3 regions of the Rhizobium sp. Leaf321 genome follow, and region 1 is predicted to be linked to each of the others. Evidence: predicted binding sites of a transcription regulator. Region 1 holds the regulator's gene; each other region holds the start of a gene.
What was found. The regulator LexA, encoded in region 1, represses DNA repair genes until DNA is damaged. The targets are predictions, from matches to a motif close to TGTTCNNNNTGTGTTCNG.
Positions count from the first base shown of each region.

Region 2: a site for LexA is predicted at 4,137-4,154, ahead of ASF70_RS11400 (sel1 repeat family protein). Genes of this name have one in related genera too.
Region 3: a site for LexA is predicted at 4,962-4,979, ahead of ASF70_RS16125 (UvrD-helicase domain-containing protein). Genes of this name have one in related genera too.

Region 1 is NZ_LMOF01000007.1:183,638-192,268, forward strand. It holds gene gltA (citrate synthase) at 1-189, opposite strand, end outside; gene ASF70_RS13695 (ComEC/Rec2 family competence protein) at 483-3,032, shown strand; gene lexA (transcriptional repressor LexA) at 3,013-3,732, opposite strand; gene ASF70_RS13705 (VOC family protein) at 3,925-4,800, shown strand; gene kdsA (3-deoxy-8-phosphooctulonate synthase) at 4,805-5,650, shown strand; gene eno (phosphopyruvate hydratase) at 5,779-7,053, shown strand; gene ASF70_RS13720 (PLP-dependent aminotransferase family protein) at 7,224-8,468, shown strand.
Region 2 is NZ_LMOF01000006.1:1,051,488-1,058,300, reverse strand. It holds gene ASF70_RS11420 (HpcH/HpaI aldolase/citrate lyase family protein) at 1-588, opposite strand, end outside; gene ASF70_RS11415 (FAD-dependent oxidoreductase) at 619-1,839, opposite strand; gene ASF70_RS11410 (hypothetical protein) at 2,075-2,419, shown strand; gene ASF70_RS11405 (pyridoxal phosphate-dependent aminotransferase) at 2,542-3,651, shown strand; gene ASF70_RS11400 (sel1 repeat family protein) at 3,843-4,109, opposite strand; gene ASF70_RS11390 (DUF2147 domain-containing protein) at 4,630-4,980, shown strand; gene amn (AMP nucleosidase) at 5,157-6,659, shown strand; gene ASF70_RS11380 (hypothetical protein) at 6,706-6,813, shown strand, end outside.
Region 3 is NZ_LMOF01000007.1:668,239-675,051, reverse strand. It holds gene ASF70_RS16135 (DUF2778 domain-containing protein) at 1-1,097, shown strand, start outside; gene ASF70_RS16130 (amidohydrolase) at 1,144-2,289, opposite strand; gene ASF70_RS16125 (UvrD-helicase domain-containing protein) at 2,358-4,922, opposite strand; gene ASF70_RS16120 (efflux RND transporter periplasmic adaptor subunit) at 5,141-6,319, shown strand; gene ASF70_RS16115 (efflux RND transporter permease subunit) at 6,316-6,813, shown strand, end outside.

The DNA of each region.
Region 1 (8,631 bases):
GTCGCCGTCGATATAGGTGATCTTGGATTCACAGGATGCAGTCGACGTGAAGCCGGGGTCGTAGGTGAAGGCACCGGTTTGCTTGTACAGGGCTGCGATATCGATAACATCCGGCCCAATGGTGCCCGATCGCACCGAGAGGTCGACTGTCTTATCACCAAGTACGAGATTTGCGCTTTGTTCCGTCATTCTGATCCTCCAACCTGTTGGCGGCATGGCGCCCAGAAAGCGCCATAAGAGTTAAGCGTCGCAAGTTAGCTATATGATCCTAAAGGTGATGCCAAGCGCTCCTGCGACATTTTGTGCAGCGCGAAAATAATTTAGGCAGGCCACGTTTAAAAGATGCCCAACCTCATGGTGTAAGAGGCCGTAACGTGAAGGAAAACCGCAGCTTGGCGAATGTGTTGACGAGGAGAATATAAACGCGCAGGTTGCGTTCATCAATCACCGTCTCTGCAGCGGAGCCGGCGGGATAAACCATCATGGCGAATGGCGGAGCGATTTTTGAGGCAGCCAGCAGCAAGCCGATGATGCTTGCTTCGACACCCCACGCAATCGCACTCTGGACGCCCGAATCGGCATCGCAGACAATGCCCGCGGAAGTCCGGAATGATGGTCGAAACGACCATCATTCCGAGGATGTTTTCCTGGGATATGTGGTCAGAGACCGGCCCGTTTCCAAATGGCTGAGCACGTCGTTGAGCGAGGAGGTTTCCCACGGTCATGGGTTCCTCTTCCTGCCTGTCTTGCTGGGCGCCGGCGCTGCGTTCTGGTTTGCACTTCCTTGGACGCCATCGCCATTCATTCTCGCAACCATGCTTGCGATCTCGATGGTGACCGCAGGGCTGACACGGTATCGCGCGCATCCACTGTCTCGTGCCAACCTTGTAATCTGCCTGCTTCTCTCCGGTTCTGCACTGGCGGCGCTCGAAACCTGGCGGTGTTCGACGGTCGTGCTCGATTCGCCCGTCACAACGACCATCAGCGGGATTGTCGAACGACGCGAAGCCGATGCACAGCGCCGCTGGCGCTATATCCTCAGGATCGAGCAGACATCTGAGCCCTCGCTTTCACGACCGCCACAGCGCGTCTCGGTTCTTGCCAGAAGCCAACACGAACCTGCAGACATCGGAGAGCGCGTTTCCGGCCGTGCCCGTCTGTCGCCACCCTCTGGCCCGGCGCTTCCCGGATTGAACGATTTCGCCTTCTCCTCCTACTTCGATCAAATCGGGGCCGTTGGCTTCTTTTACGGCGCGCCTAGCGTACAACCGGCGATCGATGACCAACCCGGGTTATGGTCGGACATGCAGCGAGGGCTTTTTGCGCTTCGCAGCGCAATCGGCAGTCGCATCCGCGATACGGTCAAGGGGGATGCGGGTGCTTTTGCTGCCGCAATCGTGACCGACGAGCGCCGTGCAATTTCCCGTGAGACGACCGAGGCGCTTCGTCTGTCCGGGCTGGCCCATATCGTCGCGATCTCAGGCCTGAACATGGCGCTGGCAGCCGGTATCTTCTTCGTCGGCGTCCGCTCCGTCCTGTCGCTGTTTCCAGGCTTTGCGCAGGCCTATCCGATCAAGAACTTTGCCGCGTTCGGTGCGCTTGTCATGGCGACCGCCTATTACCTGATTTCCGGGTTCGGGGTTTCCGCCGAGCGGGCCTATATCATGATGGCGGTGATGCTGGTCGCCGTGCTCGTCGATCGACCCTCCATCAGCCTTCGCAACGTCGCCCTTTCGGCAATCATCATCCTCGCCATCTCGCCGTCGGAGATTTTGGGTCCGAGTTTCCAGATGTCGTTTGCGGCAACCGCGGCACTGGTGGCGGGGTTCGCCCTCTGGACGCGATATTTCGCGAAAGGAAAGGAGGAGACAAAAGGTAGCAACCGTTGGATAACGGGTGTCGCGGCGACGTTCCATTTCATTGCCGGGATCGTGGTGACGTCGCTGATCGGCAGTACGTCGACGTCGATCTATTCGATCGAGCATTTCCACCATCTGACCACCTACGGCCTCGCGGCCAATCTCGCGGCCATGCCGATCATTTCCTTCGTGGTGATGCCGGCAGGGCTTGTTGGCATGTTGCTGATGCCGTTCGGGCTGGATGCTCCCTTTCTGTTCATCATGGGCGAGGGGCTGCGGATCGTCATTCGCATTGCCGAGATCGTCGCCGCATGGGGCGGCGATATTGCCATCGGCCGGCAGAACCCGCTTTTCCTGCCTCTGGCGACGGCAGGCTTTCTGCTTCTGACGCTGCTGCGCACGCCGCTGAGGTTGACAGGCGCGCTGTTCATGGCGGTGGCTTTGCTCTTTGCGGTCCGCTCAGGCTCGGCGCCGAGGCCTGATATCGTCATATCCGAAGACGGCGCATCGGTCGGCGTGATCCAGGATGACAAGATCACCCTCAATCGAACCCGACCGCCGGGATTTATCTACGATCAATGGCGGCGAGCGCTGGTGCTTGAGACCGGAGAACAACCGCTCGCCTTGCCGGTTCTTGCCTCTTCGGAACCAGCGCGAGGTGCCAGCCTTGCGAAAAGCGATGACAGACCACCTGGACCACATTCGCGACCGGATTTGACGCGCCGGGAAATCGAATATGTCAGGGGTTTTCTTCAAGCATTGAAGCCCGGACGATTCGCCTGTCTGCCGAAAATCCTGTGCGCGGCGCAGACTGCTCAGGACATCCGGATCGTCACTGTCGAAGACAACCGATACACCGGTCTTGCCTGCGATGTCGGTCGGATCATCGTCTCGCCCGGCGCACGCTTCGATACTTGCCGCTCCGGCGCCTTGCTTCTCAGCGGGCGGACGTTGCGCCGGACTGGCGCACTGGAAATCACCATTATTCCGAACGCGACAGCGCCAGACATCAAGATTACGGCGGCGATGCGAGACAGCGCACAGACCTCAAGCCGTCCGTGGACCGTCCACCGGTTCTATGACTGGCGAACGCGACAATTCGACTTTGGCATCCCGGAGGCTGTTGCTGCGCATCTCCGGGATGACAGCGTTCTCAATGGTAGCGGCGAATAAGGCCGACAAGCTTGCCCTGGACCTTCACCCGGTCGGGCGGGAAGATGCGGGTCTCGTAAGCCGGGTTTGCCGCTTCCAGTGCGATCGAGGCACCCTTGCGGCGGAACCGCTTCAGGGTCGCTTCTTCCTCATCGACCAGGGCAACGATGATATCGCCTGGACTTGCGGTGCTGGTATTCTTGATGATGACGGTATCGCCATCGAGGATGCCGGCATCGATCATCGAATCGCCCTTCACTTCGAGCGCGTAATGATCGCCGGAACCCAGCATCTCGATCGGAACGGCGATGTCATGGGTGTTGTTCTGGATCGCGGAGATCGGCACGCCGGCAGCGATTCGACCCATGACCGGAATGTTTGTCGAGAACGGATTGTCCGCCATGACCGGCGCCGGCTTCTGAGCGACGACCGGTTGCGTTTTGCCGAGGCTTCCCTCGATGACACTGGGAGAAAATCCCCGTCGCGGATGAAGGTTCGCCACATAGGCGTCAGGCAGCTTGATCACTTCGAGCGCGCGTGCTCTGTTCGGCAGACGGCGAATAAAGCCACGCTCCTCGAGCGCGGTGATAAGCCTATGGATGCCGGACTTCGATGCAAGGTCGAGAGCGTCCTTCATTTCGTCAAACGACGGCGGCACGCCTGATTCTTTCATCCGCTCGTGGATGAACAGAAGTAACTCCTGTTGCTTGCGTGTCAGCATGGACGGGACCCTCAGAATTGGAAACAAATGCAGAACGGACGCTATATGTTCTATCTGTGTTCCGCAAGCCCCAAATTTCTGCTGAAGAATAGTCTCATTTCAGCGTTCGATCACGTATTCAGTTCGTGCGCAGCACTTGCCGAGTTTCCCGCGATAGCCAATGTTCTGCGGAATAAGACTTTGGGGGTGTAAGTGGGTAACAAGTCAGTCGATCATTTGGTTCTGCCCGTTGCAGATCTGGCGTCAGCGCGGGGGAGGTTGACCGCTCTCGGCTTTACTGTGGCACCTGAAGGTGTTCACCCTTTCGGCACAGCCAATGCCTGCATATTCTTCGCGGATGGCTCGTATCTCGAGCCGCTGGCCATTGTGAACCGTCGGCTAGCCTCGCTTGCGGCAAAACGAGGCAACGTGTTCACTGATCGCGACATCCGCTTCCGCGGCCAGCGGAAAAGGGAAGGTCTATCGGCGGTGGTCGTCGGGACGCAGGATTCAGCGGCCGATCATATCCGTTTTGTGGACGGGCACATGTCTGCGGGCGAGATGCTTCAATTCTCCCGCCCGATGCAGTTGCCCGATGGTGGGGAGAGCGAAGTCTCATTCCGTCTGGCGTTCGCGGCAGTCCCCGAGGTCGATGACATCTTGCTGTTTTCCTGCCAGCGAATCGCCGCATTACCGGCAGATCGCGGTGGTCTTGATGAGCACGCAAACGCCGTTACAGGCCTTCGAGAGATCGTCTTTTCTGCAGATGACCCGCTGGAGTTTCTGCCGCTTTTCGAAACCGTGTTCGAGACGCAACCCGAGCAAGGGAAAGACGGTCTGCGGATCGAAGCTGCCAATGCCAGCATCCGCATTCAATCCAACGACACGTTCAGCGATGAGTTCCGGTCTTCGATGAAGCCCTTGTTATCGTCGCGCCTCGCTGCGCGCGGGATCATCTTCAAGACCACCGATCTCGCCGTGACAGAGATCACCCTTGCTGCTAATGACGTCGCATTCATCCGCAGGGATGGCCGCGTGATCGTGTCGGCAGCCCCGGGGCAAGGTGTGGTTTTCGGTTTCGAGGAATAGTGAAATGACAGTCTCCGCCAATTCTGAAGTGTCCGTGGGCGAGGGGAGTTCGAAAGTCGTTTTTTCCAACACGGCAAAGCTCTCGCTGATTGCCGGTCCCTGCCAGATGGAAAGCCGTGATCACGCCTTCATGATCGCGGGTACGCTTGTCGAACTCTGCAAGAAGCTCGGCATCGGCCTCGTCTACAAGTCCTCCTTCGACAAGGCGAACCGCACGTCGATCTCCGGCAAGCGCGGCATCGGGTTGGACAACGCGATGGCAATCTTTGCCGATCTCAAGAAGGAATACGGCTTTCCTGTTCTGACCGACATTCACACGGAAGAGCAGTGCGGCCTCGTGGCCAATACGATCGATATCCTGCAGATCCCAGCCTTCCTGTCGCGCCAGACCGATCTTCTGGTCGCGGCCGCAAAGACGGGTTGCGCCATCAATGTGAAAAAGGGACAGTTCCTGGCGCCCTGGGACATGAAGAACGTTCAGGCGAAGTTCCTCGAAAGCGGCAATCCCAATGTGATGCTGTGCGAACGCGGCGCGTCGTTCGGTTATAATACGCTTGTCTCCGACATGCGCTCGCTGCCGATCATGGCGTCTCTCGGAAGCCCTGTCATCTTCGATGCGACCCATTCCGTCCAGCAGCCAGGCGGCCAGGGCGGCTCTTCCGGCGGCCAGCGCGAGTTTGTCGAAACGCTTGCCCGTGCAGCCGTCGCAGTCGGTGTTGCCGGCGTCTTCATCGAAACCCACGAAGATCCTGACAACGCACCGTCCGACGGTCCGAACATGGTCCACCTGAAGGACATGCCGCGCCTTCTGGAAAAGCTGCTGGCCTTCGACGCCATCGCAAAAGGCTGACGGCGTCGAAAAACCGCCGAATTGACTGGATTGTAATCCGCGTGTCATCGACGATCGCACAATGTCGATGACACGCCTGTTCGCTGAGCCTGCGAATTCAGGCTCGCACATTAACCGAGGAGAGACCCTTGACCGCCATTACCGACATCATCGCTCGCGAAATTCTGGACAGCCGTGGCAATCCGACCGTCGAGGTGGATGTTTATCTGGAAGACGGCTCGATGGGCCGCGCCGCCGTTCCGTCCGGTGCCTCCACGGGTGCGCATGAAGCCGTCGAACTTCGCGATGGTGGCAAGCGCTATGGTGGCAAGGGCGTCGAAAAGGCTGTCGAAGCCGTCAACACCGAGATCTTCGACGCGATCGGCGGCTTCGATGCCGAAAGCCAGATCCACATCGACAAGACCCTGATCGCGCTCGACGGCACCCCGAACAAGTCGCGCCTGGGTGCAAACGCCATTCTCGGCGTCTCGCTTGCCGTTGCCAAGGCCGCAGCCGAATCGTCCGGCCTGCCGCTCTATCGCTATATCGGCGGCGCTTCCGCGCATCTCCTGCCGGTCCCGATGATGAACATCATCAATGGCGGCGCTCACGCCGACAACCCGATCGATTTCCAGGAATTCATGATCATGCCTGTCGGCGCCGAGACGCTGAAGGATGCCGTCCGCATGGGCGCGGAAATCTTCCACGTTCTCAAGAAGGAACTGGCAGCGCAGGGCCACAACACCAATGTCGGCGACGAAGGCGGTTTCGCGCCGGGCCTGAAGAGCGCGCCGGAAGCCCTCGACTTCATCATGAAGTCGGTCGAAAAGGCCGGCTACCGGCCGGGCGATGACGTCCACCTGGCGCTTGATTGCGCAGCCACCGAGTTCTTCAAGAACGGCAAGTACGAGCTGGAAGGCGAAGGCCGTTCGCTCGAGCCGGAAGCCATGGCCGATTACCTGGCAGAACTTGCCGGCAAGTACCCGATCATCTCGATCGAAGACGGCATGTCCGAAGACGACTGGGCCGGCTGGAAGTATCTGACCGACAAGATCGGCTCCAAGGTCCAGCTGGTCGGCGACGATCTGTTTGTGACAAATTCGGCCCGTCTGCGCGACGGTATCCGCCAAGGCACAGCCAACTCGATCCTCGTCAAGGTCAACCAGATCGGCTCGCTCACCGAAACGCTCGATGCTGTCGAAACAGCGCACAAGGCAAGCTACACGGCCGTCATGTCGCACCGTTCGGGTGAGACGGAAGACTCGACAATTGCCGATCTCGCAGTTGCCACCAACTGCGGACAGATCAAGACCGGTTCGCTGTCGCGCTCGGATCGTCTGGCCAAGTACAACCAGCTCATCCGCATCGAGGAAATGCTGGGTCCTCAGGCTGCCTACGCGGGCCGCTCGATCCTCAAGGCCTGATCATTCCGGTCGACTGAGGCAAAATATTCGAGAGCCCGCGCCACTTGCGCGGGCTTTTGCGTTTTACAATTCGTGATCACACCGTACCAAAAACCGATAGGTCAGTATTGTTGACCTGTCGGAACTTATGTAAACTGAAGCCAAGAATATTGAAATAAAAGGAAACGCCCGTGCTTGATTGGGACCATATTTTCGCGACGCGCTCCAGCCGCATGAAAGCCTCCGAGATCCGCGAATTGCTGAAGCTGCTGGAGCAGCCGGACATCATTTCGTTCGCCGGCGGCATTCCGGATCCGGCACTGTTTCCGGCCGAGGAATTCCAGAAGGCCTATGCGGATATCTTCTCAGGCGCTCAGGTGAACTCGGCGCTGCAGTATTCGGTCAGCGAAGGCTACAAGCCGCTACGCGACTGGATCGTCGCCGATGTCGCCAAGATCGGTATCGACTGTACCGCCGACAACGTCTTCATCACGTCAGGCTCCCAGCAGGCGCTCGATTACCTCGGCAAACTGTTTCTGTCGCCGAACGATACGGCGCTCGTCACGTGGCCGACCTATCTCGGTGCGCTCTCCGCGTTCAATGCCTATGAGCCGACCTACGATCAGCTCTCGGTCAACGGCAACCGCACGCCGGAAGCCTATCGCGAGACGGCGTCGAAAGCCGGTGGCTCGGTGAAGTTTGCCTATCTGTCCGCCGACTTCTCCAATCCGACCGGCGAGACGATCGATCTCGCAGGCCGCGAAAAGCTTCTGGCACTGGCAGACGAACTCGATATCGCGATTCTCGAAGATGCCGCATACCAGAACCTGCGCTTCGATGGCGAACCGGTTTCGCCGATCCTAGCGCTCGATATTGCCCGCAGCGGCGGTATCGAAAAGACCCGCACGATCTACAGCGGCAGCTTTTCCAAGACGCTGGCACCAGGCCTGCGCGTCGGCTTCGTCATCGGAGCGATGCCGGTCATCCGCAAACTGGTGTTGTTGAAACAGGCGGCCGACCTGCATTCGTCGACGATCAACCAGATCGCCGTCGAGCATGTCGCTTCGCGCGGTTTCGATGAACAGGTTGCCAAGATCAAGCGGGTCTATAGCGGCCGCCGCGATTCCATGCTGGCGGCACTTGCGAAATACATGCCGAAGGGAACGACATGGACAAAGCCCGAAGGCGGCATGTTCGTATGGCTGACGCTGCCTGAGGGCACGGATGGTGCGGAGCTTCTGGCGAAATCGCTGGCAACCGAAAAGGTCGCCTTCGTGCCCGGCAAGGCGTTCTACGCCGACGGCAGCAATGCCAACACGCTGCGCATCAGCTTCTCCTGCGCCAACGACGAGATGATCGACGAAGGCATCAAGCGGCTCGGAAGACTGATCGGCAATGCCGAAACCCGTGAGCACGAAGCGCTCCCGATCATCTGAATATCGCGTACTGAGAAAGGCGACCCAGCGATGGCTTGCCTTTCTCACGGGCTGCTGGCGACCAGTTCACCTGTCGGTGACGCTCGGCCTCGGGCGCCGCCTCTCGTGGAAACGCGGCCTTCTCCGAGGCGCCCAGCGCGCCCGACCGTAACCGCCGCTAATT
Region 2 (6,813 bases), on a different contig from region 1:
GTCCTGCACTTGCGGTGCACCGATCTGGCCGCGAAACCCCATGTCGGCAGAGAGATCGGCCGGACCGATGAAGATGCCGTCAACGCCTTCGACCTCCGCGATTCGCTCGATGTCATCGATCGCCGCCATGGTTTCGACCTGCACCAGAAGGCAGATCTCGTCTGCAGCCGTGTCTGTATAGTCTGCGATCGCGTTGAAGGCGGACGCGCGGGCAACGGCTGCACCCACGCCGCGCTTTCCCTCCGGCGGATAGCGGACGGCATCAACCAGTGCTTTCGCCTGCTCGGCCGAATCGACCATCGGCACCAAAAGCGTGCGGGCGCCGATGTCGAGCAGTTGCTTGATCATCCAGGTTTCGCCCATCGGCGGGCGAACGACGGCTTCCGATGAGGAGGAGGACAGGGCCTGCAACTGCGCCATGATGCTGCGAAGATCGTTGGGCCCGTGTTCGCCGTCGATGACCAGCCAGTCGAAACCCGCATGGCCGGCAATCTCCGCCGGCAGCGGCTCGGCCATGTTGAGCCAGAGGCCGATCTGCGGCAGGCCGGCTTGCAAACGAGCCTTGAAGGCGTTTTTCGGTGCCGGCATGGTATCTCCTTTTAAAAAATGCTGTCTTTATTACGCGAGCAACTGCTTGAGGTCGGTCGCCGGATCGGCGATCAGCGCCTTGTCTGCCGTCAGGCCGTTGTCCAGCAGCTTCTTGCCGGTCACATAGGCCTTGGCGTCGTTGATCGCATCCACGGCGATCAGGCGACCCTCGCGGTAATACCAGATCGACACGCTGCCCTGTCGGGTACCGGGCCGCATCACCGTCTCGTCGTAGCCGAGGTTGAACCCGGCGATCTGCAGCTTCACGTCATACTGGTCGGACCAGAACCACGGCTTTGCCTCGTAGGGCTCGGCTGACCCGGTCAGGGTCGCGGCAACCGATTCGGCCTGGTCGACTGCGTTCTGCACCGACTCGAGACGGATATTGGTGCCCTTCCAGGGCAGCATGGCGCAATCGCCCATGGCAAAGATTGCCGGATCGGACGTGCGAGCATAGTCGTCGACGAGGATGCCATTGCCAACGTCGAGGCCGCATTGCTGCGCCAGCCGGTCGTTCGGCGTGACGCCGATACCGACGATGACGAAATCGATATCGATGACCGTGCCATCGGACAACTCGGCCCCGCGAACCCGGCCGTCCTCGCCGATCAGGCGGGTGAGGCCTGTCTTTTCCCGGATGACGACACCATGCTCGGCGTGAATGGCCCGCATCACGTCGGCGGTTTCCTTCGACGCGACTCGCTGGAGAATGCGGTCAGCCATCTCGATGAGCGTCACTTCAAGCCCGAGATGGCGAGCGACAGCTGCGGCTTCGAGGCCGATATAGCCACCGCCGATGATCAGAAGCCGGCGACCTGCCTTCATCTCGTCGGCGAGGAGATCGGCGTTGCGCTTGTCACGGACGGTAAAGACACCCGTGAGATCACCGCCGATGCTGGCTGGAAGGGTGCGCGGCGTCGAGCCGGTAGTCAGCGCCAGATGTTCATATTCAAGGACAGACCCGTCCTGCATCCTCACCGTCTTCGCGTCCCGGTCGATCTCTTCGACAAAGGTGGAGAGACGAATCTCGACATCGTGTTCCGCAAACCAGGTTTCCGGGCGAAACGTCAGGCGGTCGAAACTCATCTCGCCCATCAGGTACTTCTTGGACAGTGGCGGCCGCTGATAGGGAATGACATCTTCGGAGCCAATCATCGTGATCGGCCGCTCATCCTTCAGCGCTCTCAGTTTGGCGGCGAGCGCGAACCCGGCCTGCCCTGCCCCGACGATCACCAATCTACCTGCTGCCACGCCCTGCTCCCATCGCGAAAAACTCGCGGCTGAAGGGGTAGCGCCGCCCCGGCGACCCGTCAACAGCCCGATTTCGGCACACTAACGGTGCAACTTGCGCAACGCGTGATCATGACGCGACGAAAACGCGCAGATCAGCGGCATTTTACCCATCTGTTTCAGAATGATTCATAAAAAGAGGAATAAAGTCATAGTCGAGGACGAGAACGAGGGAGGCGATCTGCCGGGTACGATGATGAAGGATACCGCACACGACCATGCTCATACGGGCGATCGGGCATTTGAAAAGTTTACGATAGACCGGCCTGGCCGGATCATCTTTGTCGGACACCATCTCTCGACCAATACCGCCTTCCGCTGCCTGATCCGGACAATCTCTCTTTATGGCGCCGAACTGGACGTCAGTCCCAGCCTGCCGGTACCGGCCAACTTCTTCCTGGAAATCCTCGGCATTCACGACGAAATCGGCTGCACCGTGATGCGCCGCGAAGAGGAGAAGGTCACGGTCGCCTTCAACATGCTGATCGATGCGGAATTCCTGCATCACGTCATCCGGCTTTCGTTCGAAACGAGCCACTAAGCCGGGTCGTCGTCAGGGGCATAGTTTTGCTCCATGCGCGCCATCAGCGGCCTTGTCCGCCCTTGCACGCCGTTCAAAGCCCCCTATTGTGTGCGGACTTTCTTGAACCGGATCCTGATATCATGTCTTCATTCTCGCGCTTCACGCCGCTCATTGGCGCTCTTCCCGCGACCGTTCCCTTTGTCGGCCCCGAGGCCATTGAGCGCGCCAGAGGGCGTGCCGTGCAAGCCCGAATTGGCGCCAACGAGAACGGGTTCGGCCCTGCCCCGTCAGTCATCGAAGCCATGAAGTCCGCCGCCGCAGACAGCTGGAAATATTCGGACCCGGAGAATTACCAGCTGAAGCAGGCGCTTGCCGCGCATCTTGGCTGCAACGCCGAAAACATTGCGATCGGCGAAGGCGTGGACGGCCTGCTCGGGCAGATCGTGCGAATGGTGATCGAGCCGGGAATGTCTGTCGTCTCCTCCTACGGCGCCTACCCGACCTTCAACTTTCATGTGGCCGGCCATGGCGGCACGCTGGTAACGGCGCCCTATCGCCAAGATCGCGAAGATCTCGACGCCCTGATGGATACGGTCATCCGCGAAAACGCGCCGCTGGTCTATTTCGCCAATCCCGACAATCCGATGGGCAGCTGGAATGACGCGGAAAAGATCGTGTCCTTCGCGCGGGGCCTGCCGGAAAGCTGCCTGATGGTGCTGGACGAGGCTTATTGCGAAACGGCGCCCGATGGAGCGACACCGGAACTCGCAGCGCTGATCGACCTGCCGAACATCATCCGCACCCGGACCTTCTCCAAGGCCTATGGTCTGGCGGGTGCTCGCGTTGGCTACACCATCTCGACGCCCGACAACGCCACCGCGTTCGACAAGATCCGCAACCATTTCGGCATGAACCGGGTCGGCGTGACAGCAGCACTGGCGGCACTGAAAGACCAGGAGTATCTGGCTGAGGTGATCGACAAGATCAAAGCGTCTCGCGACCGGATCTCGGCGATCGCCCGGGCCAACGGGCTCGAGCCGCTGCCATCGGCAACCAATTTCGTGGCGATCGACTGCGGCCGCGATGGTACCCATGCGCGGGCGATCGTCGACGGTCTGATGGAGCACGGCGTCTTCATTCGTATGCCGGGCGTGGCACCTCTCAACCGCTGCATCCGCATCAGCGCAGGACCGGAGCAGGATATGGCATTGCTGGAAGAGGCGTTGCCGAAAGTTCTGAAGGGTCTCTAGAACAGAAAAAGACCGCGCCGGCCTTGTTTCTGCCGGTCGCGGTCTTTTGATCTCCAGCGGCTGCGGTTTGTTGCCGGGAACAGCTCCGGTTCGCGCCGCGTCTCCATCCCGTTTTCTCTCTGGTAGGCCCTTGTTCTTAATCGCCGGCCTTCTTCTGGGCCGGTCGCATGAATGAAATATGCGCTTGCGCGTTAGTGGATGGTCATCCATTCGCGGGCTGCGCGCAGCGCTTCTGCCAGCTGCATCTTGGTCATCGTCGCAGCCAGATCGGCGCGCAGTTCGGCGGCGCGGTCGCAGCCCTTGATCGCGGCAATGTTCAGCCACTTGTGGGCAGAGACCAGATCGACCGGGCAACCCCGACCGGTCGCATACATCAGACCCATGTCGCAGAGAACGTCTGCGCGAGCCTCGCCACCCATGGTGGCCATTTCGGAAGCATTCATTTCAAAGCGTGCCATCGGTTCGTATCCCTGTTTCGAGAACGTTGTTCTTGTCGTCTGCCCTGTTTTCCGTCGGGACCGTCGCTGTCTTGTGCAGCTTGTTATCGGCCCTTCCGGGTGGCGGTTTTTGCCGCTCTTTGATGATTTGAGTATCGGCCAAAGCTTGCAAAAAGCGCCTAAAAAGCATGATTAATTTGCTGAAAACAAAGTGCAAACGCTTGGTAAACTTGGTTTTCTGTTAAACATCGCGGCCCTTGGCTATTAAGGGTTTTACGGACATTTTTACGAAAAATTCAGATCTGGATTTCAACCCTTTCTTCACCACGAATTCGGGTCGCGTTTTCATCGCGTCGAAATAAACGCGCGTCGCTCGTCGAAAACGGCGGGAGATTCGGCTGATATTCCGCCCCATGCCCAGGCTCAGGATATTTACCTTTACGTGTGCGTAAGCTAGATTTTCCGCTGTTCGCGCGAGGAGGTGCGAACGCTCAGACATATGACCGGTGCGGAAGCGCCGGCTCCGGGAGGGAAAACCATCATGAAGCGCATTTCGATACTCGCAGCTGCTTTCTCATTCTTCGCCTTCGGCATAGCCGGCACCGGCCATGCGGCAGAAGCGATCGAGGGCAACTGGAAGACCGCGAGCGGCGAGACGGCAGAGATCGGCAAATGCGGCGGCGCCTTCTGCGTGACGCTGAAAACCGGCAAGCATGCGGGACGGCAGATCGGCAAGCTTTCGCCCAAGGGCGGCGACTATACCGGCGAGATCACCGATCCCGAGGCGGACAAGACCTATAGCGGCTCCGGCTCGGTCAGCGGCAATTCGCTCAAGATGAAGGGCTGCGTGATGAAGATCCTCTGCAAGTCGCAGACCTGGACGCGTCTCTGACGCTATCGTCGCGAAAGCCGCAGCAGCGTCTGCCCCGGCGATCCCGTCATTCACCTCGATATCGGTGGGCCGGGATCGCAGTCTTAACTTCGCAGTCGCATCGCGCCGGCGCGTTTCAGGCTGTTATCCTCGGCAGGTGTCGTTTGATTGTCGAAAACTTCCCATTATAATAGCGCATGAACACACGAATCTCTTCACTCCCCGCCCTTGCTTTCATCAGCCCGAGCCCTGTCGCGGCGCAGGCTTTCGACAATGCGGAAGCAGCCGTCGATGCGCTGACAGCGCTTTACGAGCGCAACACGTCCTTCCTGATCGATGCCTTCGGCGCACTTGCGAAGGGTGCGGCCGTGACCGGTCGATACCGCGCCTGCTATCCGCAGGTGATGATCGAGACCACGTCGTTCGGCCATGCGGATTCGCGTCTCTCCTATGGCCACGTGACGTCCCCCGGCGTCTACACGACAACGGTGACCCGGCCGAAACTGTTTCGCCATTACCTGATCGAGCAGCTCGATCTGCTCATTCGCAACCACGGCGTTCCCGTGATCGTGTCGGAATCGACGACACCGATCCCGCTGCATTTCGCATTCGGCGAAGGCGCGCATATCGAGTCGTCCGTCAGCAACGCGATGGCCGACATCCCGATGCGCGACCTGTTCGACACGCCGGATCTCAACAATACGGACGATCTTATCGCCAACGGCGAATACGAAGCCCCATTCGGCGAGCCTGCGCCGCTTGCGCCGTTTACTGCGCAGCGCATCGATTATTCGCTGGCAAGGCTCAGCCATTACACCGCGACAGGCGCCGAGCATTTCCAGAATTACGTGCTGTTCACGAACTACCAGTTCTATATCGACGAATTCGCCGCCTGGGCGCGTAAGCTGATGGCGGAAGGTGGCGACGGGTATACGGAGTTCGTCGAACCGGGCAACATCCTCACCACCGCCGGCAAGGACCGGCCGGAGAACCCGGGCACGATCCGGATGCCGCAGATGCCGGCCTATCACCTGAAGAAGGGCGATCATTCCGGCATTACCCTTGTCAATATCGGCGTCGGGCCTTCCAATGCGAAGACGATTACAGACCATGTCGCCGTGCTGCGTCCGCATGCGTGGCTGATGGTGGGCCACTGCGCGGGCCTGCGCAACAGCCAGCGGCTGGGTGATTACGTGCTTGCCCACGCCTATGTTCGCGAAGACCATGTGCTCGATGACGACCTGCCCGTCTGGATCCCGATCCCGGCGCTAGCCGAAGTGCAGCAGGCGCTGGAAAGCGCCGTCGAGGAAGTGACCGGCTACGAGGGTTTCGAGCTGAAGCGGATCATGCGCACCGGCACAGTGGCGACGATCGACAACCGCAACTGGGAACTGCGCGACCAGCGCGGGCCGGTAAAGCGGCTTTCGCAGTCGAGAGCGATCGCGCTCGACATGGAATCGGCAACGATTGCCGCAAACGGCTTCCGGTTCCGTGTGCCCTATGGAACGCTGCTCTGCGTCTCCGACCGGCCGCTGCATGGCGAACTGAAGCTGCCCGGCATGGCGACGGCGTTCTACCGGACCCAGGTCAGCCAGCATCTGCAGATCGGCATCCGCGCCGTGCAGAAACTGGCGGCGATGCCCACTGAGACGCTGCATTCGCGCAAGCTTCGAAGCTTCTACGAGACGGCTTTCCAGTGACAGCGGGTTAAATCGCGTATACACTCCTGCGTGCATGGAGGTTGCAATGCGCGCGACATCGACAGTCAATGACGACCTACTGATTGAGGCGAAGGAGATCAGCGGTCTGCCGGAAACGGCAACCGTCGAGGACGTTCTTCGCCACTTCGTGGAA
Region 3 (6,813 bases), 480 kb from region 1:
CTGCTCTCTCTTCACAGCGTCCGGATGACGCAAGCGTTCGTCAGTCGATGCATCTCGCGATGGCAAAGGCTGCCCGTCACGCCGAAACCGAACAGCAGTTTGCGGCCCTTGGCAAGCTGCGGCCCGGCTCCGACCAGATCAAGTCCGCTCTCGGTTCTGCCATGGAAAGTCTTGTGGTCGTAGCGCCACGCGGTAGCGAAGCTCTGGGCGCAATGCCCGACATTCTCCAGGAGGTTCAGCCGGCGACAGAGGTGGCGGAACTCAACACGATGAAGCCGGTGGAACTGGCGTCGCTCGAAAGCGATCTGCCGGAAAGCATGTCGGAGGATACGGTGGCGATTGCCGAACAGGCGACGCCGCTACCTTCACCTGCGCCGACATCTCTCGCCCAGGCGCTGCCGAAAGCCGGACCACTGCCGGTCCTGCGTCCCGGTGCGGCCACCACCAGCGCTTCCATGGCCGTCGCTTCCGTCAAGCCTGAAAAGCCGAATGCACTTGCCGCAATCGCAGCCGTCGCACCGCAAAAGCCTGGCCGTGGCGACAACGATAACGACAAGCCGACCGTGCTTGCCTTTGCCAAGCCGAACAACCCGATGCGCGAAGAGCCTCTCGCTCCGTCGCAGGGTTCGCCGAAGTGGCCGGGCATTGGGACCAAGGTTGCGATCTACGACATCACCAACGGCGTGGTCATCATGCCGAACGGCAGCAAGCTCGAGGCCCATTCCGGCATCGGCAGCATGCGCGACAACCCGAAGTTCACGCATGTGAAGATGCGCGGCCCGACACCTCCGGGCACCTACAAGCTCTCGATGCGCGAATCGCTGTTCCACGGTGTTGCGGCAATCCGCCTGACGCCGACCGACGGCAAGGCGCCGCAGGGCCGCACGGGTCTTCTCGCCCACAGCTTCCTGCTTCGCGTTCGCGGCGACAGCCATGGTTGCGTGGCCTTCGCCGACTACGACAAGTTCCTGAAGGCCTTCCAGCGCGGCGAAATCACCCACATGATCATCGTGCCGAAGTGGGATGGCAAGCGCCCCGGCGCCGGCCCAAGCGGCGGCGGCATCATGGCAAAGCTGTTCGGCAACAAAGACGCCTGATTAAACTCAACAAAAAACGGAGCCTTTTAGGCTCCGTTTTTCGTTGTCAGCCCAGCGTCTGCCGCGTTGCGGCCAGGAAGATGCGCGCGCCGATCGCAATCAGATCGTCGGGATAATCATAAGTCGGGTTGTGCAGGGCAGGGTGGCTTTCGCCGGCGCCGAGAAACAGCATGGCCGATTTCGAGACCTTAGCGAAGCGACCGAAATCCTCCGAGGCGCGATAGGCTTGCCCAGCGACGTGCGGCACGCTCTCGGCATCCATCGCGGCCCTCAGGATGTCGGCTGCAGCGGGGTGGTTGATGCAGTGGCCGAACACATCCTGATAGGACAAGGCCAGGGCCAGCCCATCCGCCGCAGCCGCATCTCTCGCCATTGTCTCCGCCTGTTCGACAAGCGCCGACATCTGATCATCCGTCGAGGTGCGCAGCGTCACCCAGATCTCCCCATGCGCCGGTGAAATGCCCGCCGCGAGTTCACCGATCGTCACGTGGGTCACGGTCGCTCGCACGAGGTCGTCGTTTTCGACAGAGCCTGCCGAAATACCGCTCAGGGCTGGCAGCAGCCTGGCCACGGCCGAAACCGGCGAGATCCCGGTCTCTGGCCATGCCGCGTGGGCAGTCTTGCCGGTCAGGATGATTTTCATGCCGCGCGACGCGCAATTGGTCGGGCCGTCCTTCAGATGAACGTGGCCGAGCGGGATGCCCGGCATGTTGTGCAGGGACAGGCTGATATCGGGCGTCAGGTCCCGAAACTTGTCGTCGGCAAGGACCGCTGCCGCCCCGGCGCCGGTTTCCTCCGCCGGCTGGAACAGGAGAACGACACGACCCTTCGCTGGCCGCCGACGTCCGAGCGCGCGGCCGACCGCCGCAAGCGTTGCCATATGCCCGTCATGGCCGCACATATGGCTTTTTCCCGATACCTTCGACTTGTGCTCGGGGTCGCCGAGTTCCTCGATCGGAAGAGCATCGAGCTCCGCCCGCAGCATCACCGTCATTCCGGGCAGGCCACTGTCGTAGACGACCGCGACGCCGGCGCCACCCAGACCCTCAACGATCGCGTCCGGACCGGTCTCCGACAGAAACCGCACCACCTCGCGAGCGGTTTCCACTTCCTCACCGGACACATCAGGCATGGTATGAAGCCGGCGGCGCCATGCGGTGAGTTCGACGACGTCGCTGTTGCTGAGGGAGATGTCATTCATCGAATTCTAAAGCCCTCATCATGGTCACGACCCTCGTTTGCGAGTGAGTAGACGTCTCGTCAGCCCGCCTTCTCCACGAACCCGTCCAGCACCCGCTTTTGCCCTGCCTTGTCGAACTCGATCGTCAGCTTGTTGCCTTCGATCGCGGTGATATTGCCGTTGCCGAACTTGATGTGGAAGACCCGGTCACCGGTGGTGAATTTCGACGGCGTGTCGGTTGTCGATTTGGCGACCAGCTCGCCGTCGATCGTGCGGCCGCGGGGGCCGCTTTCGCCGTAGCCGATGCGTTCCACGGCGTGGCCGGAGCGGCTGCCCCAGTTGTCGCGGGTGGCATCTGTCTTGTTGGCCTGGGCGCGTTTCCAGCCGGGCGTCGAATAGGAGTTGCCGGCGAAGGCATCCGCCTTGTCGAAGCGCGACTGGCCGTAGCCGCCGCGGCCGCCATAGCCACCGAAGCTTGAGGATTCCGATGCCGCGACATCGACATGGCTCGGCGGCAGTTCATCAAGAAAGCGCGAGGGCATTGTGGATTGCCACAGGCCGTGAATACGCCGGTTCGAGACGAACCAGATATGGCAGCGGCGTTTCGCGCGGGTGATGCCGACATAGGCGAGGCGGCGTTCCTCCTCCAGCCCGGAGCGGCCGCCTTCGTCCAGCGCGCGCTGGTGCGGGAACAGGCCTTCCTCCCAGCCGGGCAGGAACACGGTCTCGAATTCCAGACCCTTGGCCGAGTGGAGCGTCATGATCGAGACGGCATCGAGGTTCTCGTTGGTCTCGGCATCCATGACGAGCGAGACGTGCTCTAGGAAGCCGCGCATGCTCTCGAACTGCTCCATCGAGCGGATCAGTTCCTTGAGGTTTTCCAGCCGCCCCGGCGCTTCGGCGGTCTTGTCGTTCTTCCACATGTCGGTATAGCCCGACTCTTCGAGGATCTGCTCGGCCAGTTCCGTATGCGGCACGGTTTCGAGACGTGCCTGCCAGTTGCGGAAATTCTGCACGACATCGAACAGGGCCTTGCGGGCCTTCGGCTTCAGCTCGTCGGTCTCGATCATTTCGCTTGCGGCCTGAAGCATGGGCACATCGCGGGCGCGGGCGCTGTCATGCAGGTAGCGTATGGTCGTGTCGCCGAGGCCGCGCTTTGGTGTGTTGACGATGCGCTCAAAGGCAAGGTCGTCGGCCGGCTGGCAGACCATGCGGAAATAGGCCATCGCATCGCGGATCTCGAGCCGCTCGTAAAAGCGCGGGCCGCCGATGACGCGGTAGTTGAGGCCGAGCGTCACGAACCGGTCTTCGAACTCGCGCATCTGAAACGAGGCGCGCACCAGGATCGCCATGTCGTTCAGCGCGTGTTTCTTGGCATCGCTGCGACCATCGCCGCGCTGCAGCCGCTCGATCTCCTCACCGACGGCACGGGCTTCCTCTTCGCTATCCCAGGCGGCGTGGACGATGACCTTTTCATCTTCGGGATCGACCCGGTCGGTGAACAGCGTCTTGCCGAGGCGTCCTTCGTTATGGGCGATCAGATGGCCGGCAGCGCCGAGGATGTGCTCTGTCGAGCGGTAGTTGCGCTCAAGCTTGATGACCTTGGCGCCCGGGAAATCCTTGTCGAAGCGAAGGATGTTTTCCACTTCGGCACCGCGCCAACCATAGATCGACTGGTCGTCGTCGCCGACGCAGCAGACGTTTTGCGGCACGTCCTTCGGACGCTGAGCGAGCAGACGCAGCCACATATACTGGGCCGTATTGGTGTCCTGATACTCGTCGACGAGGATATAGCGGAACCGCTGGTGATACTCCTTGAGCAGATCCGGTGCCTTGCGGAACAGGGCGATCGGGTGCAGCAAAAGGTCGCCGAAATCGCAGGCGTTGAGCGTGCGCAGGCGGGCCTGATAGGCGGCATAGAGTTCGCGGCCCTTGCCGTTGGCAAAAGCTCGGGCGTCGCCTTCCGGAATGTCGGGCGGCAACAGGCCCTTGTTCTTCCAGCCATCGATCATGCCGGCGAACTGCTTGGCCGGCCAGCGCTTGTCGTCAAGACCTTCCGCCTGGATGAGCTGCTTGATCAGGCGCACGACGTCGTCGGTGTCTAAGATGGTGAAATCGGATCGCAGGCCGACCAGCTCCGAATGGCGCCGCAACAGCTTGACGCCGATCGAGTGAAACGTGCCGAGCCACGGCATGCCTTCGACGGCGCCGCCGACGAGAACGCCGATGCGCTCCTTCATCTCGCGCGCAGCCTTGTTGGTAAAGGTCACGGCGAGAATCTGGCTCGGATAGGCGCGGCCGGTCTCCAGCAGGTGGGCGATGCGGGTGGTCAGCACGCGGGTCTTGCCGGTTCCGGCGCCGGCCAGAACCAGAACGGGACCATCCAAGGTCTCGACCGCTTCGCGCTGTTCCGGGTTAAGGCCCGTCATATAGTCGGGTGAGGGCCGGTTGCCACCGCGCGCCGCCATGGCCCGCGCCGCGATCCCCAAACCACCGGAACCACCAGCAGGAACAGGAGCAGAACCTTGGTTGCCAGCCGATGCCGGCACCGGGCGCTGGTCCGATTGGTCTTCGCCTCGCGCCTTGCGGGGGGCGGGCTCCGGCTCCTCATCGAAGAAAGGGATGTCGTCGTAACTGTTACTCATCCGGCCAATGTAGTGATTCGGGCTCGAAAGACCAGCCGATGTTCTCTTTTCATTCCTATGTTTCCCCTAGGAATCGTCCGGATCCGTGTCGTTGAAGCTCTGACACATCCGTGAAATCGCGTGATGTTACAAAACAGTAAGGTAGGTTCCTCGACCTTGCCAGTTGGGCGCGAAACGGGGATACTTGCACCACTTATCGATAGACTTGCGAGGAATGAATGCGGATCTGGAACCAGCTTCTGATGTCGGTTGCGGTACTGCTCGGAGGGCTCTGTCTCTGGGTCTACCTGTCGGCAGATGCCGGGCGGTCACTGATTTCGATGGGCGTTCCCGCAGGAGTGGTGACTTCCATCAATCCTGATGTCGCCGAGCCGGCGGCCGCAACGGTTGCGGGCGCACCGGCTTCGTCATCGCGCGGCGGGCAGCGGGGCGGCGGTGAGAGCCAGGTGGTGTTGGTTGCAACCAGACCCGTCGGAACCGGTGTGGTCAACGACAGACTGTCGGCGATCGGTGACGGCGAGGCGATCCAGTCGGTTATCGTGATGCCGCAGGCGACGGGCACCGTAAACGAGATCCTCGTCAAATCCGGCGACATGGTCAAAAAGGGCCAGATTCTTGCGCAGCTCGATGACGACGAGCAGATCATCCTGCGCGATCAGGCGCAGGTGGTGTTGCGCAGTGCCCGCGAGAAATCCGATACTTACCGGAACCTCAAGAGCTTCTCCCGTCTCGACGTGCTCGACGCGCAGATTGCGTCCGAAACGGCGCAGCTGACGGTCACCAACGCCGAACTGGCGGTGAAGCGTCGCTCGGTCGTTGCGCCAATCGATGGGATCGTCGGCATCGTCGCGGTCAATATCGGTGACAACGTCACGACCGCGAGCAATATCGTGACGATCGACAACCGTACCGAGCTGCTGGTGGATTTCTGGGCGCCGGAGCGTTTCGCGGTCCAGGTCAAGCCTGGCATGCCGGTCGAGGCCGCCTCCGTCTCGCGTCCAGGCCGCACCTTCGAGGGTTCGGTCGAGGCCGTCGACAACAGGGTCGATCCGGCAAGCCGTACGATCCGCATTCGTGCCAGAATTCCCAATGTTGACGACGAACTCCGCGCCGGCATGTCTTTCGGCGTGACGATGCGGTTTCCGGGCGAGACCTTTCCAAGCGTCGATCCGCTTGCAGTCCAGTGGGATGCGAAAGGCTCGTTCGTCTGGCATATCGTCGATCACAAATCGGTCAAGGAGCGGGTGAGGGTGATCCAGCGCAATCCCGATGCGATCCTCGTCTCGGCCAATCTGAAGGATGGCGATGTCGTGGCAACCGAAGGGTTGCAACGGGTCCGGGAAAATGGTGCCGTCCGCATTGCCGGTGAAAAGCCGCCGGAGGTCGCCAGCCGATGAGCAGCAGCCACAGCGGTAACGCCAATAACAACGGGTCGTCCGGCCAGTCTTCCGGAAAGCAGAACAGCTTTACCGCGCTCTTTGTGCGGCGGCCGGTCCTTGCCGCGGTTCTCAACACGCTCCTCGTCGTCGCAGGCCTTGCCGCTCTTGCCGGCGTCGAGGTGCGCGAGTTGCCGGATGTGGACCAGCCGGTCATCACCATCCGCACCACCTATGACGGCGCTTCTGCCCAGACCATGGACCAGGAAGTGACCGATATCATCGAGGGCGCGGTTGCCCGGGTCGCCGGCCTCAAGGCCGTTTCATCGGAATCGCAGTTCGGCCAGAGCCGTGTCACGCTGGAATTCAACGACACCGCCGATCTTGCGGTGGCCGCCAACGACGTGCGTGATGCGCTTGGTCGTGTCACCGGCCAGTTGCCTGACGACGTGGACGAGCCGCGCATCATCAAGGCCGATTCCGACAGCCAGCCGATCATGCGGCTTGCCGTTACG